One region of the Modestobacter sp. VKM Ac-2979 genome, then DNA from elsewhere that is predicted to be linked to it. Evidence: riboswitches for the same ligand, from Rfam matches in the RefSeq annotation. Region 1 holds a riboswitch; the other holds the start of a gene.
The links. A riboswitch is a leader RNA that binds a small molecule or an ion and turns the genes downstream of it on or off. The one in region 1 is predicted to bind cyclic di-AMP.
Positions count from the first base shown of each region.

Region 1 (6,933 bases):
CGCCCGCCCGGCGGCCCGGGTAGGGCGGCGACCATGGCCACGCACACCCCGTTCGGGACGATCGGCAAGGGCAAGCGCGGGATCAGCACGCTGGGCTGGGTGCTCCGCGGGGCCGCCGCCGGCGCAGCGGGGACGACCGCGCTCAACGCCGTCACCTACCTGGACATGGTCGGCCGGGGCCGGGGCACCAGCTCCACCCCCGAGCAGACGGTCGAGGTGCTCGCGGAGAAGGCCCACGTGTCGATCCCGGGCGACGAGGAGACCCGGCAGAACCGGGTCCAGGGCCTCGGTCCGCTCACCGGGCTGGCGGCCGGGGTCGGGGTCGGGGTGCTCGCCGGGCTCGCCCGGGCGGCCGGCTTCCGCTCCCAGCCCCTCGTCGGGACGGCGCTGACCACGATCGGCGTGCTGATCGGCACCAACGGCCCGATGACCGCGCTCGGGATCACCGACCCGCGCACCTGGTCGGCCACCGACTGGGTCAGCGACGTCGTCCCGCACCTGGCCTACGGCGTCATCGTGAAGACGACGATGGACGCGTTCGACCTCCCCTGACGGCGGACCCGCCCGTTCGCGGTGGCCTCGGGACTGGTCCGGTGGGCCAGACTGGCGCCGTGGACGAGATCACCACCGAGGCGGAGCTGCGCGAGCTGCTGGGTGAACCGGCGCCGCGCGCCGCCACCAAGGACCGCCCCTGCCTGGACGCGATCGACCGGGACTGGCTGGCCGCCTCACCGTTTTGCCTGGTGGCGACCTCGGCGGCCGACGGGAGCTGCGACGTCTCCCCGAAGGGCGATCCGCCCGGGTTCACCGTCGTCCTGGACGACCGGACGATCGCGCTGCCCGAGCGCGCCGGCAACCGTCGTGCCGACGGGTTCCGCAACATCCTGACCAACCCGCACGTCGGGTTGATCTACCTGGTGCCCGGTCGCAGCGACACCTTCCGGGTACAGGGCCGGGCCCGCCTGGTGCGCGACGAGGACCTGCTGGACCGGATGCTCGTCCGCGGACACCGGCCACTGCTGGCCATGGTCGTGGAGATCGAGTCGGTCTTCTACCACTGCGCCAAGGCGTTCCTGCGGTCGCAGCTGTGGGACCCGGCGACCTGGGATCCCGGGGCGTTGCCCTCCCGGGCCCGGATCGCGCACGCCCAGGAGGCTGCCGCCACGCCACTGGCCGAGCTGCAGCAGTACTACGGCGAGCAGTACGCCGCCGGCCTGTACCCCAGCGCCCGACCGTCCGGCGCCTGACGCCTAGGGCGCCGTCCAGCCACGTTCGTCGACCCCGCCGGGCACGGGTGCCTCGGGGTCGTAGGGCGTACGGGTGAGCACGAACGTCGCCAGGTCCAGGTGGTCGGGAGCGATCCGCAGCGTCTCGCCCGCGTAGTAGCCGTCCAGCCCGACCCACGTGCCGTCCGCGCGGGGAGCGAACCGGCTCGCCCGGCCGGACCGGCCGGGCAGCGGCCCCAGGTGCAGCAGGCCACCGGACTGGGCGCGCAGCACCAGCGGAGCCGGCCCCCAGAACCAGACGCCGAGCGAGTCCAGCGGCAGCGGCGGCGGGGACGGCACCCAGGCGTCGACGATCCGGGGCTCGGCGGCCCGCAGGTCGGCCAGCAACCCGGGCACCAGCGGGTCGAGCCCACTGGTCGTGTTGGCCAGCATCACCGCTCCGACCTGCTCGGACCGGTCGACGAAGACCCCGGCGAGGAAGCCTGGCATCGAACCGCCGTGGCCGATGAGGGTGTGCCCGTCGACCCGCAGGACCTGCACCCCCAGCCCGTACGCCGACCACCCGGGGGACGACGAGTCGATCCCGGCCGGCACGGTCATCTCCTCCAGCGTCGCCGGGGAGAGCACGTCGCCGGTGTCGCCGAGCAGGAAGGCGGCGAACCGGCCGAGGTCGGCCAGCGTCGCCCACAGCTGGCCGGCCGCGGCCATGACGCCGGCGTCGTGCTCGGGCTCGGGCAGGACGACGTCTGCCCACGGGTGCACCCCCGCACCCTGCGCCGCCCGACCGGTGGGCCGCGGGGTGGTGCGCTCCATGCCCAGCGGCAGCAGCACCTCGTCCCGGACCACCTCGGCCCAGGAGCGCCCACGATGCCGGGCGACCAGCTCACCGAGCAGCCCGAACCCGAGGTTCGAGTAGTGGAACCGCCGGGCGCTGCCCAGGACGACGTCGTCGTCGGTCAGCCGGAGCTCGGCCAGCGACCCGCCGGGGACGCGCTCCCACCAGCCGCCGGGGCTCTCCGAGCTCGCGCCGGCGAGGTGGGCGAGCAGCTGGCCCACGGTGCGCTCCCCGAAGGGGGTGTCGGGGACGTGCTCCTCGAGCAGGTCGTCGAGCCCCAGGCGGCCCTCGTCGCGCAGCCGGAGCACGGCCAGGGCCGTCACCGTCTTGCTGATCGAGCCCAGCCGGTACTGCACGTCGGTGTGCGGCTCGGCGACGTCGCCGCGACCGGCCGACCAGGCCAGCCCGCCGTCCCGGACGACGCCCGCGACCAGGCTGGGTGCCCGGCCGTCGCGCTGGACCCGTGCGGTGCGGGCCAACAGGGTGCGGGCGGTGGCGGGCAGGACGGGGGTGACCATCGTGCGCTCAGCCGGCCCGGACCGGCGTGGTGGCGTCCACCGGCAGCCGGCCGGTACGCCGGGCCCAGCGCTCGAACCAGATGGTCACCAGTGGCGGGATGGAGGCGGCCAGCGCCAGCAGCCCGGTGGCCGGGGTCCAGCGGAGCACCCGCCACGCCAGCAGGGCGACGACGACGTAGGCCACGAACACCGCACCGTGGACCGGGCCGAAGACCTGCACGCCCAGCTCCGAGGCCTGCAGCACCCGCTTGACGAACATGCCGGCCAGCAGGAGCACCCAGGAGACGGCCTCGGCGATGGCGACGACGCGGAAGACGCGGGCGACCCTCGTGGGGTCGGTCAGTGCGGCGGGCACGGTGCTCCTCGGGGTGGGCATGGCGTGGGCTGTACCTCATCGTGCCCGGCGGGACGGGGTGCCGGTGCGCGTACCCGGGTGATCGTCGCCACCGGGTCCGGACGCGCCGGTGCCCCGGCCGCCGTCAGGCGACCGGGGCACCGGCGGGTGTCGCGGGGTGGTGCAGCTGTCAGCCGGCGACCCGACGCATGGCGGTGATGGGGCCCATGGCGTCGATGCTGGCGACCTTGACCACGTCACCCGACGTCGGCGCGTGGACCATCTGGCCGTTGCCGATGTAGATGCCGATGTGGCTGACCGGGCTGTAGTAGGCGATGAGGTCGCCCGGCTGCAGCTCGCCGCGGGAGACCGCCCGGCCCGACGCCGCCTGCTGCCGGCTGCTGCGGGGCAGGTTGACCCCGGCCGCGGCGTAGGAGTACTTCACCAGCCCGGAGCAGTCGTAGGAGTTCGGGCCGGTGGCGCCCCAGACGTAGGGCTTGCCGCGCTGGGCCATCGCGGTGCTCACCGCGGTGGCGGCAGCGCCGCTGCTGGCCACGACCGGCGCGGCCGGAGCCGGTGCCGGCGCCGCAGCGGCGGCCGGGGCGGGGGCGGCCGCACGGGCAGCGGGGGCCGTGCGCTCGTCGCGCGAGGCGGTCTGGGCGTTGTTGCGCTCCGCCGCCGCGGCGGCCTGGGCCTCGCGCTCGGCTGCGGCTGCCGCCGCTTCTGCGGCCGCGTGCTGCTCGGCCAGGATGCGAGCGCGCTCGCGCTCCTCGGCGGAGAGCCGGTCGTACTCGGCCTGGTACTCGGCGATCTGCTCGTTCAGGTCGGCCTGCTGGGCAGCGACCTCAGCGACCTGGGCCTCCGCGTCGGCGGCGGCCTTCTCGGCAGCGGCCTTCGCCTCGTCGGCGCTGACGGTGGCCTGCTGCGCGACCCCGAGCACCTCGTTGTTGTGCCCGGCGATGCTGTCCAGCGTGCCCATCCGGTCGAGCATCTCGTCGGCGGAGGAGCTGGTGAGCATGGCCTGCAGCGAGGAGAGCTGCTCACCGGTGAAGGCGCTGCGGGCGACCTGGCGCACGTGGTCACGGGCCTCGACCACGGCCGCCTCGGCGGCGACGAGCTCGGCGGCGGCGGCGTCCGAGGCGGCCTTCATGCTGGTCAGCACGTCGGTCGCTTCGTGCATCTTCTCGGTGACGACCTCGAGGTCGTGACCACGGGCGGCGATGAGCTCGGCCGCCTCCTGCGAGGTGGTGGGTGTTTCAGGAGCCGCCAGGGCGGGCACCGGTGCGAGGGCGACGCCACCCGCGACGAACAGAGTGAGCAGGGCCCGTCGGCCGTTGCGGCCACGACGGACAGAGATGTGCGAACTCGCCATGTTCGGCGGGTGTGTCCTTTCTTCCACCTGCCGCCTACCGAGTTAGCTGACGGGTTCGGGCGGGAAGACGCCCGGCTCCTCGGGCCCGCGAGCGGGCCGTGCGGAGCTTCACCCCAGTGCTGCGGTGGGTCCCCGGTCCACGAGCCCGCGAGTGTTGCGGCGAGCCGTGTGGTTCGGCGGCGGTCCTGTCGGTGGTCACCCGGGTGGGCGACTGCGCTGCCCGTCAGGACCGCTGGTGACCGTACGTGCGTTATGTGCTCGTGACAAACGACTGGGGTCAATTTGTGGAAATCCCCGGGCGTGTGCTGCAACACGCTCACCGAGCGTGACAGGCTCGCCGCGTGAAGGGCCTGGCACAGCGGGAGTTCTGCCTCGTGCTGCTCCGCCGCATGGCCGACACGCGACCCGACCTGGTCTCCGAGGCGTTGCCCAGACTCGGCGCCGACCGGGCCGAGGCGCGTGCCGCGCACCGTCGTTGGCGCGCGCTCCATCACACAGAGCGAGCACCGCGCGGGCTCGTGCTGCGCGCTGCCGTGCTCGGTCCATCCGCCGAGCAGGAGGACCGCCGGTTCGGTGACGTCGACCTCGTCGTCCGGCGGTGGCCGCTGCCGCTGTGGCCGCACCTGCGGTGGGAGGTGCTGGGCGGCCCGGACGGCGCGGTGCTCCACGAGCAGCTGGTCCGCGCGCCCGGTTCCGCCGTGCCGGCCGCCGCACCGGGGGCCCTGCGCGTCTGGGAGCACGTGGTGGACGACGTCGTGACCCTGCCCGGCGCGGCCGCGGTGGACCCCGGCGTCCCGAGTCGCTTCGAGGTGCACCTCCCCGGCCGGGTGCGGGCCCGGTTCGTGTGGGGGCTGCTGCAGCAGGTGGACGACGGCGCGCCAGGATGACCCGGTGCCGACCCTCTCCGCCGCCTCGTGGGACGACCCGGACGTCGCCGCGCTGACCGCCGCCCAGCAGGTCGAGCTGCGGGCCCGCTACGGCGGTGCGAGCGAGCCGGGGGTGCCGCCGTCTGCCGCCGACGTCGCCGTCGTCCTCCTCGCCCGGGACGACGACGGCACGCCGATCGGCTGCGGCGCGCTGCGGCCCCTCGGGGACGGCACCGCCGAGCTCAAGCGGATGTACGTCGTCCCGGCGGCGCGTGGGCGGGGCGTCTCCCGGCTGCTGCTCACCGCGCTGGAGGCCGAGGCGGTGGGGCGGGGCTGGACCACCGTGTTGCTGGAGACCGGGCCGCGCCAGCCCGAGGCGGTCGGGCTGTACACCGCGGCCGGCTACCGGCCGATCCCGGCGTTCGGGCACTACGTGGACGACCCGTTCTCGCTCTGCTTCGCTCGGGAGCTGGCGTGAGCACCGCAGCCCGGTACGACGCCGTCGTGGTGGGCGGCGGCCACAACGGGCTGGTCGCCGCCGCCTACCTGGCCCGCGCGGGCTGGTCGGTGCTCGTGCTGGAGCGGCGGGCCGTGCTCGGCGGCGCCGCGGTCAGCGAGCAGGTCTTCCCGGGCGTCGGCGTCCGGCTGTCGGCCTACTCCTACCTGGTCAGCCTGCTGCCCGACCGGGTCGTCACCGACCTGGCGCTGCCGATCACCCTGCTGGACCGGGCGGTCGCCTCCTACACCCCGCTGCGCCGCGGCGGTGCGGCCACCGGGCTGCTGGTCGAGCGGGACGAGGGGCCGGAGACGGCGGCCTCCTTCCGCGCCCTCACCGGCTCGGACGCCGAGTTCGCCGGCTGGCAGCGGTTCTACGGCCGACTGACCACCCTCGCCGAGGACCTGGCCCCCACCCTGACCGGACCGCTGCCCAGCGAGGCGGCGGTCACCGCGCGCCTGCGGGACCCGGAGATCTGGCGCGACCTGCGGGAACGGCCGCTGGCCGACGTCGTCGCCGACCACCTGACCGACGACGAGGTGCGGGGCATCGCGCTCACCGACGGGCTGATCGGCACCTTCGCCGACGTGCACGCCGCCGACGGCCTGGCCGGCCGGTGCTTCCTGTACCACCTCATCGGCAACGGCACCGGCCGCTGGCGGGTGCCGGTCGGTGGGATGGGTGCGGTCAGCGGCGCGCTGGCCGACGCAGCCCGGGCGCGCGGTGCCGCACTGCTCACCCGCGCCGAGGTCACCGCGGTCGAGACCCGGGCCGACGGCGTCACCGTGCACTGGACCGACGCCGACGGGACGGCGCACGCGGCCGACGCCGGGCACCTGGTCAGCGGCGCGGCCCCGGCCGTGCTCGACGAGCTGCTGGGCGCCGCCCCGGCGCCGCGGCCGTCGGGGTCGCAGCTGAAGGTCAACATGGTGCTGCGCCGGCTGCCCGGGCTGCGGTCCGGCGCGGATCCCCGCCGGGTCTTCAGCGGCACCGTGCACGTCGACGAGGCGGCCGGCCAGCTCGACGCCGCGTACGCGCAGGCCGCGGCCGGGCAGCTGCCCGAGGTGGTCCCCTTCGAGGTGTACTGCCACTCGCTCACCGACCCGTCGATCGTCGGCGACACCGGGCTGCACACCCTGACCCTGTTCGGGTTGCACACGCCGGCCGAGCTCTACGCGGCCGACCCCGTCGGGACCCGGACGGAGGCGGTGCGGCGGGTGCTGGCCCAGCTGGACGCCCACCTGACCGAGCCGCTGGCCGACTGCCTGGCCACCGACGGCGACGGG
Region 1 is NZ_JAPVBO010000002.1:551,840-558,772, reverse strand. It holds gene O2W15_RS07260 (hypothetical protein) at 34-552, shown strand; gene O2W15_RS07255 (pyridoxamine 5'-phosphate oxidase family protein) at 612-1,247, shown strand; gene O2W15_RS07250 (serine hydrolase domain-containing protein) at 1,251-2,579, opposite strand; gene O2W15_RS07245 (DUF3817 domain-containing protein) at 2,587-2,955, opposite strand; gene O2W15_RS07240 (C40 family peptidase) at 3,104-4,285, opposite strand; cyclic di-AMP (ydaO/yuaA leader) riboswitch at 4,302-4,457, opposite strand; gene O2W15_RS07235 (hypothetical protein) at 4,627-5,172, shown strand; gene O2W15_RS07230 (GNAT family N-acetyltransferase) at 5,177-5,629, shown strand; gene O2W15_RS07225 (phytoene desaturase family protein) at 5,626-6,933, shown strand, end outside.

Region 2 (6,933 bases), on a different contig from region 1:
CTCGGGGATCAGCCGCTCGATCCCGTGCCGCTCCTCGTCGCCGAAGTCGTAGGCGATCGTCTCCTCGACCTGCAGCGAGCCGTCGGCGTCGGCCACCAGGTCGACCTCGTAGGAGCGGATGGCCTCGGCCTGGCCGTCGCCCGTGCACCCCGCCAGCAGCAGGGCCGGGAAGGCCAGCCCGGCCACCCTGGCCGCTGTCCGCCGTCCGTCCGCGCTCATGTCCCACCGTCCTCGTCTCGACCGCCGTGCCCAGGTGAGGGCGGGCAGAGTCTCCCGGACGTCCGGGGTGTCCGGGGACGAGGCGCGGCCGCGCGCTCGCCGGAGAACTGTCGGCACCCCGTGCTGGCATGGCCGGGTACGGCACAGCACACACGCATCCACCGGAGGCTGTCGATGAGGATCGTCGTCACCACCCCGACCGGGCACGTGGGCTCCCGCGTGGTCCGGCTGCTCCTGCAGGCCGGGCTGCGGCCCACCCTGCTGCTGCGCTCCCCGGAGAAGCTGGACCCGCAGACGCGCGAGCTGGTCGACCTCGTGGTCGGTGACCAGGGCGACCTGGACACCGTGCTGCGGGCGACCGAGGGCGCGGACGCCCTCTACTGGGTCGACCCGCCGACGCCGGACGACGACCCGGTCGCCACGTCCACCCGGATGGGCGCGGTCGCCGCCCGCGCGGTGCGGGAGAACCAGGTGTCCCGGGTCGTCTTCCAGAGCAGCGTCGGCGCCGAGAAGCGCAGCGGTGTCGGGATGATCGACGGGCTCGCGCGCACCGAGGAGCAGCTGGAGGAGACCGGCGCCGCGGTGCTCCACCTGCGCTGCGGGTACTTCTTCAGCAACCTGCTGTCCGACCTCGACGGGCTGCGGGAGGGCGTGCTGCGCACCACCATGCCGATCGACCGGCCGATGCCCTGGGTCGACCCCCGGGACATCGGGGAGGTGGCGGTGGCCAACCTGCTGTCCCCGGGCTGGTCCGGCCGACGGGTGCTCGCCGTGCACGGGCCGGAGGACCTGAGCTTCGAGGGAGTGGCCGGGATCGTCGCCGCCGCCACCGGCCGGGCGGTCCGCGCCGAGCAGATCGGTGACGACGACCTGCGCGCGGGCCTCCGGGCGGCGGGGCTGACCGAGGCCCAGGTGGAGGGGTTCGTCGGGATGTCCCGCGGCCTGCGGGAGGACTTCGTGCCCGCCGACCCGCGCTCGGTGCTCAGCACGACGCCCACCACGCTGCGCTCCTGGGCCGTCGACCAGCTGGCGCCGCAACTCTGAGCCGACGCTGCGGCGACTGGCCGCTCCCGGGATCCGACGTAGCCTCGGTGGGGTGAGTCTCGCACCGGCACAGACCCTCAGCCTGGATCACCGCTTCGCCCGGGAGCTGCCGGAGCTGGCCGTCGCCTGGCAGGCCGACGACGCCCCGGATCCCCGGCTGCTCCTGCTCAACGAGCCGTTGGCCGCCGAGCTCCGGCTCGACCCCGTCACGCTGCGGACCGCCGAGGGGCTGCGCCTGCTGGTCGGCACCGCCGTCCCGGCCGGGGCCACCCCCGTCGCCCAGGGCTACGCCGGGCACCAGTTCGGTGGCTTCGTCCCGCGGCTGGGCGACGGCCGGGCGCTGCTGCTCGGCGAGCTGACCGACGTGGAGGGCCGGCTGCGCGACCTGCACCTCAAGGGCTCGGGGCGAACCCCGTTCGCCCGCGGCGGCGACGGGCTGGCCGCGGTCGGCCCGATGCTGCGCGAGTACGTGATCAGCGAGGCGATGCACGCCCTCGGCATCCCCACCACGCGCTCCCTGGCCGTGGTCGCGACCGGACGCTCGGTGCGCCGGGAGACGCTGCTGCCCGGCGCCGTCCTGGCCCGGGTGGCGAGCAGCCACCTGCGGGTGGGCAGCTTCCAGTACGCCCGGGTCAGCGGGGACGCCGAGCTGCTGCGCCGGCTGGCCGACCACGCGATCAGCCGGCACCACCCGGACGCCGCGCAGGCCGAGAACCCGTACCTGGCGCTCTTCGCCGCGGTGGTCACCGCCCAGGCCGAGCTGGTGGCCCGGTGGATGCAGGTGGGGTTCGTGCACGGGGTGATGAACACCGACAACGTGACCATCTCCGGCGAGACGATCGACTACGGGCCGTGCGCCTTCCTCGAGGCGCACGACCCGGCCACGGTGTACAGCTCGATCGACCACGGCGGGCGCTACGCCTACGGCAACCAGCCGATCGTGGCCGAGTGGGACCTCGCCCGGCTCGCCGAGGCGCTGCTGCCGCTGTTCGCCGAGGAGCAGGAGCGGGCGATCGAGCTCGCGGTGGCGGCACTGGGCGAGTTCCGGCCGCAGTACGACGCGGCCTGGTCGGCCGGCATGCACGCCAAGCTGGGCCTGCCGGAGGGGCTGGACGACGAAGTGGCCGCGCCGCTGGTCGAGGAGTTCCTGACCCTGCTGCAGGCCGGCCACGTCGACCACACGTCCGGGTTCCGGCTGCTCGGCGCTGCCGCCCGCGGCGACGTCGACCCGGTCCGCAACCTCTTCCTCGACCTGGCCTCGTTCGACGCGTGGTCGGAGCGCTGGCGCGCACTGGCTCCGGATGCCGACGCCATGGACCGGGTGAACCCGCTCTACATCCCGCGCAACCACCTCGTCGAGGAGGCGCTCACCGCAGCGACCGCAGGCGACCTCGCCCCGCTCGGTCCCCTGCTCGACGCCGTGACCCACCCGTACGCCGAGCGGCCGGGCCTGGAGCGGTACGCCACCCCCGCCCCCGCCGACTTCGGCGCCACCTACCAGACCTTCTGCGGCACCTGACCCGCGACGACAGAAATGGCCATTTCTGTCGGTCAGGGGTCGGTCGTCAGGCGGGCCAGTTCGACGACGGCGGCGACCAGCTGGTCGCCGTCCAACAGGACGGCGTCGTTGTGGTCGGCGCCGGGCACCTCGACCATGCGGTGCAGCTGCCCGGCGGCAGCGGCCACCGCCCTGCTCTGCTCCGGCGGCACGATCGAGTCGGCGGTGCCGAGGACGACGGTGGTGGGCACCTCGACCCGGGCGACCTGCTCGGCCACCGGGTACTGGTCGCGCAGCAGCAACCGGACCGGCAGGAACGGGTAGTGCTCGCTGCCGACGGCGGCCAGGTCGACGAACGGGGAGCGCAGCACGAGCCCGGCCGGCGGGTGGTCGACGGCCAGCTCGGTGACGACGGCGGCGCCCAGGCTCTCCCCGTAGTACAGGAGCCGCTCTGCGGGGACCCCGCCGTCGGCCAGCAGCCAGTCGCGCGCCGCGCGGACGTCGAGCGCCAACCCGGCCTCGGTCGGGCTGCCCGGGTTGCCGCCGTACCCGCGGTAGTCGAACAGCAGCACCGCCAGCCCCGCTGACGACAGCGCCCGGGCCAGCGGCGCCCGGACCCCGCGGTGGCCGCCGTTGCCGTTGGCCACCAGCACGGCCGGTGCGTCGGCCGTCGGGCCGGGCACGAACCACGCGCCGAGGGTCAGCCCGTCGGCGGTGGTCAGCTCGACGTCCCGGCCACCGGGGACGGCCTCGGCAGCGGGCGGCACCGGACCGGCGTCGGGCAGGTACACCAAGCGGCGCTGAACCGTCCAGAGCAGGCCGACCACCACGACCAGCACGATGGCACCGATCAGCGCGGCCCGGAGCACCGACCGCAGCACCACCCCATGGTGGCGCGCTGGGGGCCGGCCGGGCCAGCGCCGTCTAGCGGTAGTTGACGTGCGGGTGGTCGAAGTGGTTCGCCGTCACGCTGCCCCGGTCCTCCATCTGCTTCCAGGAGCCACCGGGCGAGGAGAGCATCCGCTGCTCCCAGATGATGTAGTCGACGCCGAGCTCAGCCCAGTTGGCCACGTGGTAGGCGACGATCGCATCCCCGAGGGCGGCGTTGGACATGACCATGTAGTCCACCGCCAGCCCCGACGGGTGACCGTGCGGGTCGGCAGCGCTGGGCCGGGTGCCGCCCAGGGTGATCGAGCCGGCGCCGGGCACGTTGCTGACCACGGCGTTCGCGGCCGCCTGCGCCTGCGGCTTGATCGGTCCGGCGGAATTGTTGATCTTGGCGATCGCGGACACCGCGGTGCCGGGGCTCGCGGCCGCCGCGGCGGAGGGCTTGGCCGCGGCGGCGGCCCGTGCCGGAGCGGCGGCGGCTGCCTGCGCCTCGGCCTCGGCCGCAGCAGCGGCCTCGGCGGCGACCCGAGCGGCCTCGGCCTCCGCGGCGGCCGCGGCCTCGGCGGCGAGGCGTGCTGCCTCCGCCTCCGCTGCCTGCTGGTCGAGCACGGCCTGGTCGGCCGCGGCCTGGGCCTGCTGGGCGGCGGTCTGCTCGGCCTCCCGGGTGGCCCGGCTGGCTGCCAGCTCCTCGAGCGGCCGGAGGTCCTCGGTCCCGTCGACGGCGCCGGATTCGGCGGCCAGCCCCAGCTGCTCGGCGACGCTCACCGGCTGGGACGCCACGGGGTCGGCCTGGGCCGCTGGGCCGACGCCGACGACGACGTTGACCAGGACGGCTCCGGCCGCCGCGATGCCCAGGTACAGCCCGGGGCGGCGGATGCCGGCCGGCGGGCGGCGTCGGCCGGTGGCGGCAGAGGTGGTGGTGCGGGCGCGCATGGGCAGGAGTGCTCCGTACAGGTGTCTTCCGTGTGCCGCCTACCAGGTCAGCTGACGGGTTCGGGCGGGAAGCAGCCCTACCCGGCCCGGACGGTCGTCCGGGCGCGGGATTCACCCCAGTGGTGCGGTGGGTCCCCGGCTCGCCCCGGAGGGCGACTCGGCGGCGTCCGGCCGGGCTCCCCGGGTGGGGACGTGGCGACCGACTGGACCCGGCCAACCTAACGGCGTTATGTAGTCGTGACAATCGGTTGCGGGCATTTCATCGGGTGACGGTGGTCGCGTCACTCTCCGGACACACGCGTCCCATCCGTCACCACCGGCGGTGTCCGGTCAGCGCGCCGACAGCTCGACGACGGACCGGCTCCCACCCCCGGCGGCGGTGGCCGCCCAGGCCTCCTCGACCCGCGCCAGCGGGAGGACGGCGTGCTCCACCCGGAGCTGCCCGGCCGCGGCGTGCCGCAGCACCGCGGTCAGCGCGGCCGCCCGCTGCTCGCCGGTGAGCGCGTTGTTGGTGTAGCCGAGCACGTCGATGCTCCGACTGCGCAGCACGGCGGAGGAGAACTCGGCGGCGTCCCCGGCCGCGCCACCCAGGTTGACCAGCCGCCCGCCGGGCGCCAGCACCGAGCACGCGGCCGCCGCCACGGCGCCGAACACCGGGTCGACGACGAGGTCGACGTCCGAGCCGACCGTCTGCCGGATCCGCGCCGCCAGGTCGCCGCCGTCCCCGGTGAGGACGACGTCCTCGGCGCCGGCCCGGCGGGCACGGTCGGCCGCGGACGGCGACCGGCAGACCCCGACCACCCGCCCGGCCCCCAGCGCGCGGGCGGCGCCCAGCGCGGCTTGGCCGACCGCGCCCCCGGCGCCGAGCACCAGCACCCGCTCCCCGGGCTGCAACCGGCCGCGCCAGGTCAGGGCCATCCAGCCGGCGACCGCCGACAGGCCCAGCGCCGCCACGACCGGGTCGGGCAGGTCCCCGGCGAGCGGGACGACGTCGGCGTCCGGCACCGCGCAGAGCTCACCCAGGCTGCCGTCGCCCGGGCTCATCCCCGCCGAGGTGGCGAACCAGACCCGGGTGCCGGGCGCCAGCACCGCCGACGACACCACGACCCCCACCCCCTGCACGCCGGGCACGTAGGGCACGGCCGGGCGGCCGAAGTACGACGTCCCGGAGGCGCAGAGCAGGTCCAGCGGCACGACCGGGGCGGCGGTCACCCGGACCAGGGTCCGGCCCTCGCCGGGCACCGGGTCCGGGTGGTCCGCCAGGGCGGGCGGCTCGCCCGGCGAGGTCAGGATGGCGGCGCGCACCGGCTCAGGTCGCGATGTCGGGGTAGGGCATGGAGACGTGCTCCATCGCCTTCCCGTAGGCGCGCTGGTACTCCATCGGCCCGTGGTCGCGTTCGAACAGCGCGATGAAGAGGGTGAGCGTCAGGAACGGGTGCGCGCCCATCTGGAACAGCGCGACGTGGTCGTGCGCGGCCAGCGCCCGCCGCTCCTCGTCGGTGAAGGCCAGCCAGGTCGTCTTCTCCGCGGGGATGCAGTTGAGGACGGTGTTGGCCATCTCGGCCTCCCACCAGGTGACCGTGCCGGCCGGGTCCTCCCGGTAGCGCTCGGTCAGCTCGGGGTCGCGGTCGACGGTGAACAGGAACTTGTCCAGCAGGTACTTGCTCATGCCGACACCCCCGCGCTCGGGACCCCGTTGGGGTACCAGGTGAAGTACGCCTCCATGGTGTGGAACAGGTCCAGGGTGTCGACGTGGTCGGCCTTCGCGCCCTCGCCGGCTACGCCCATCATCAGCATGAAGTCCATGAACCCGTGGGTGGCGTTGCCCGGGTGGTGCAGGGACTCCAGGGAGACCTCGGCCAGGCACCCCTCGATGTCCCCGCTGGCGATCCACTCGACGGCCTTGCGGTCGAACTCCGGGTCCGGCCCGTGCTCGCCGAACTGCCGCGGCCCGCCCAGCTCCAGGGACAGGTGCCCGGTGCCGATCACCGCCACCCGCTTGTCGCTCTCCCAGGACTCGACCATCTCCCGGATCGCCCGGCCCAGCTGGACGAAGCGCTTCGGCTGCGGCAGCGGCGGGGCGAAGATGTTGGTGTAGACCGGCACGATCGGCAGGTCGGCCTGCGGGCGCAGTGTGATGATCGGGCAGGTGATGCTGTGGTCGATCCGCAGCTCGTTGCTGAAGGCCAGGTCGAAGTCCCGGTCCAGCCCGTCCCGCAGCAGGTGCGCCGCCAGGTCCTCCTCGCCGCGCAGCGTCATCTTCGGCAGCCCGAACTCGCGCTCCTCGTTGTGGAAGTTGGCGTCGAAGAACGGCGCCTTGCCCACCAGGAACTGCGGCATGTTGTCCAGCC
Region 2 is NZ_JAPVBO010000003.1:118,020-124,952, reverse strand. It holds gene O2W15_RS09465 (DUF2207 domain-containing protein) at 1-219, opposite strand, end outside; gene O2W15_RS09460 (NmrA family NAD(P)-binding protein) at 394-1,263, shown strand; gene O2W15_RS09455 (protein adenylyltransferase SelO) at 1,316-2,782, shown strand; gene O2W15_RS09450 (alpha/beta hydrolase) at 2,815-3,642, opposite strand; gene O2W15_RS09445 (hypothetical protein) at 3,686-4,582, opposite strand; cyclic di-AMP (ydaO/yuaA leader) riboswitch at 4,604-4,755, opposite strand; gene O2W15_RS09440 (quinone oxidoreductase family protein) at 4,913-5,887, opposite strand; gene O2W15_RS09435 (hypothetical protein) at 5,892-6,251, opposite strand; gene O2W15_RS09430 (extradiol ring-cleavage dioxygenase) at 6,248-6,933, opposite strand, start outside.
Region 2: it holds a riboswitch for cyclic di-AMP, as region 1 does, so the genes downstream of both, O2W15_RS09445 (hypothetical protein) here and O2W15_RS07240 (C40 family peptidase) in region 1, are expected to answer to the same signal.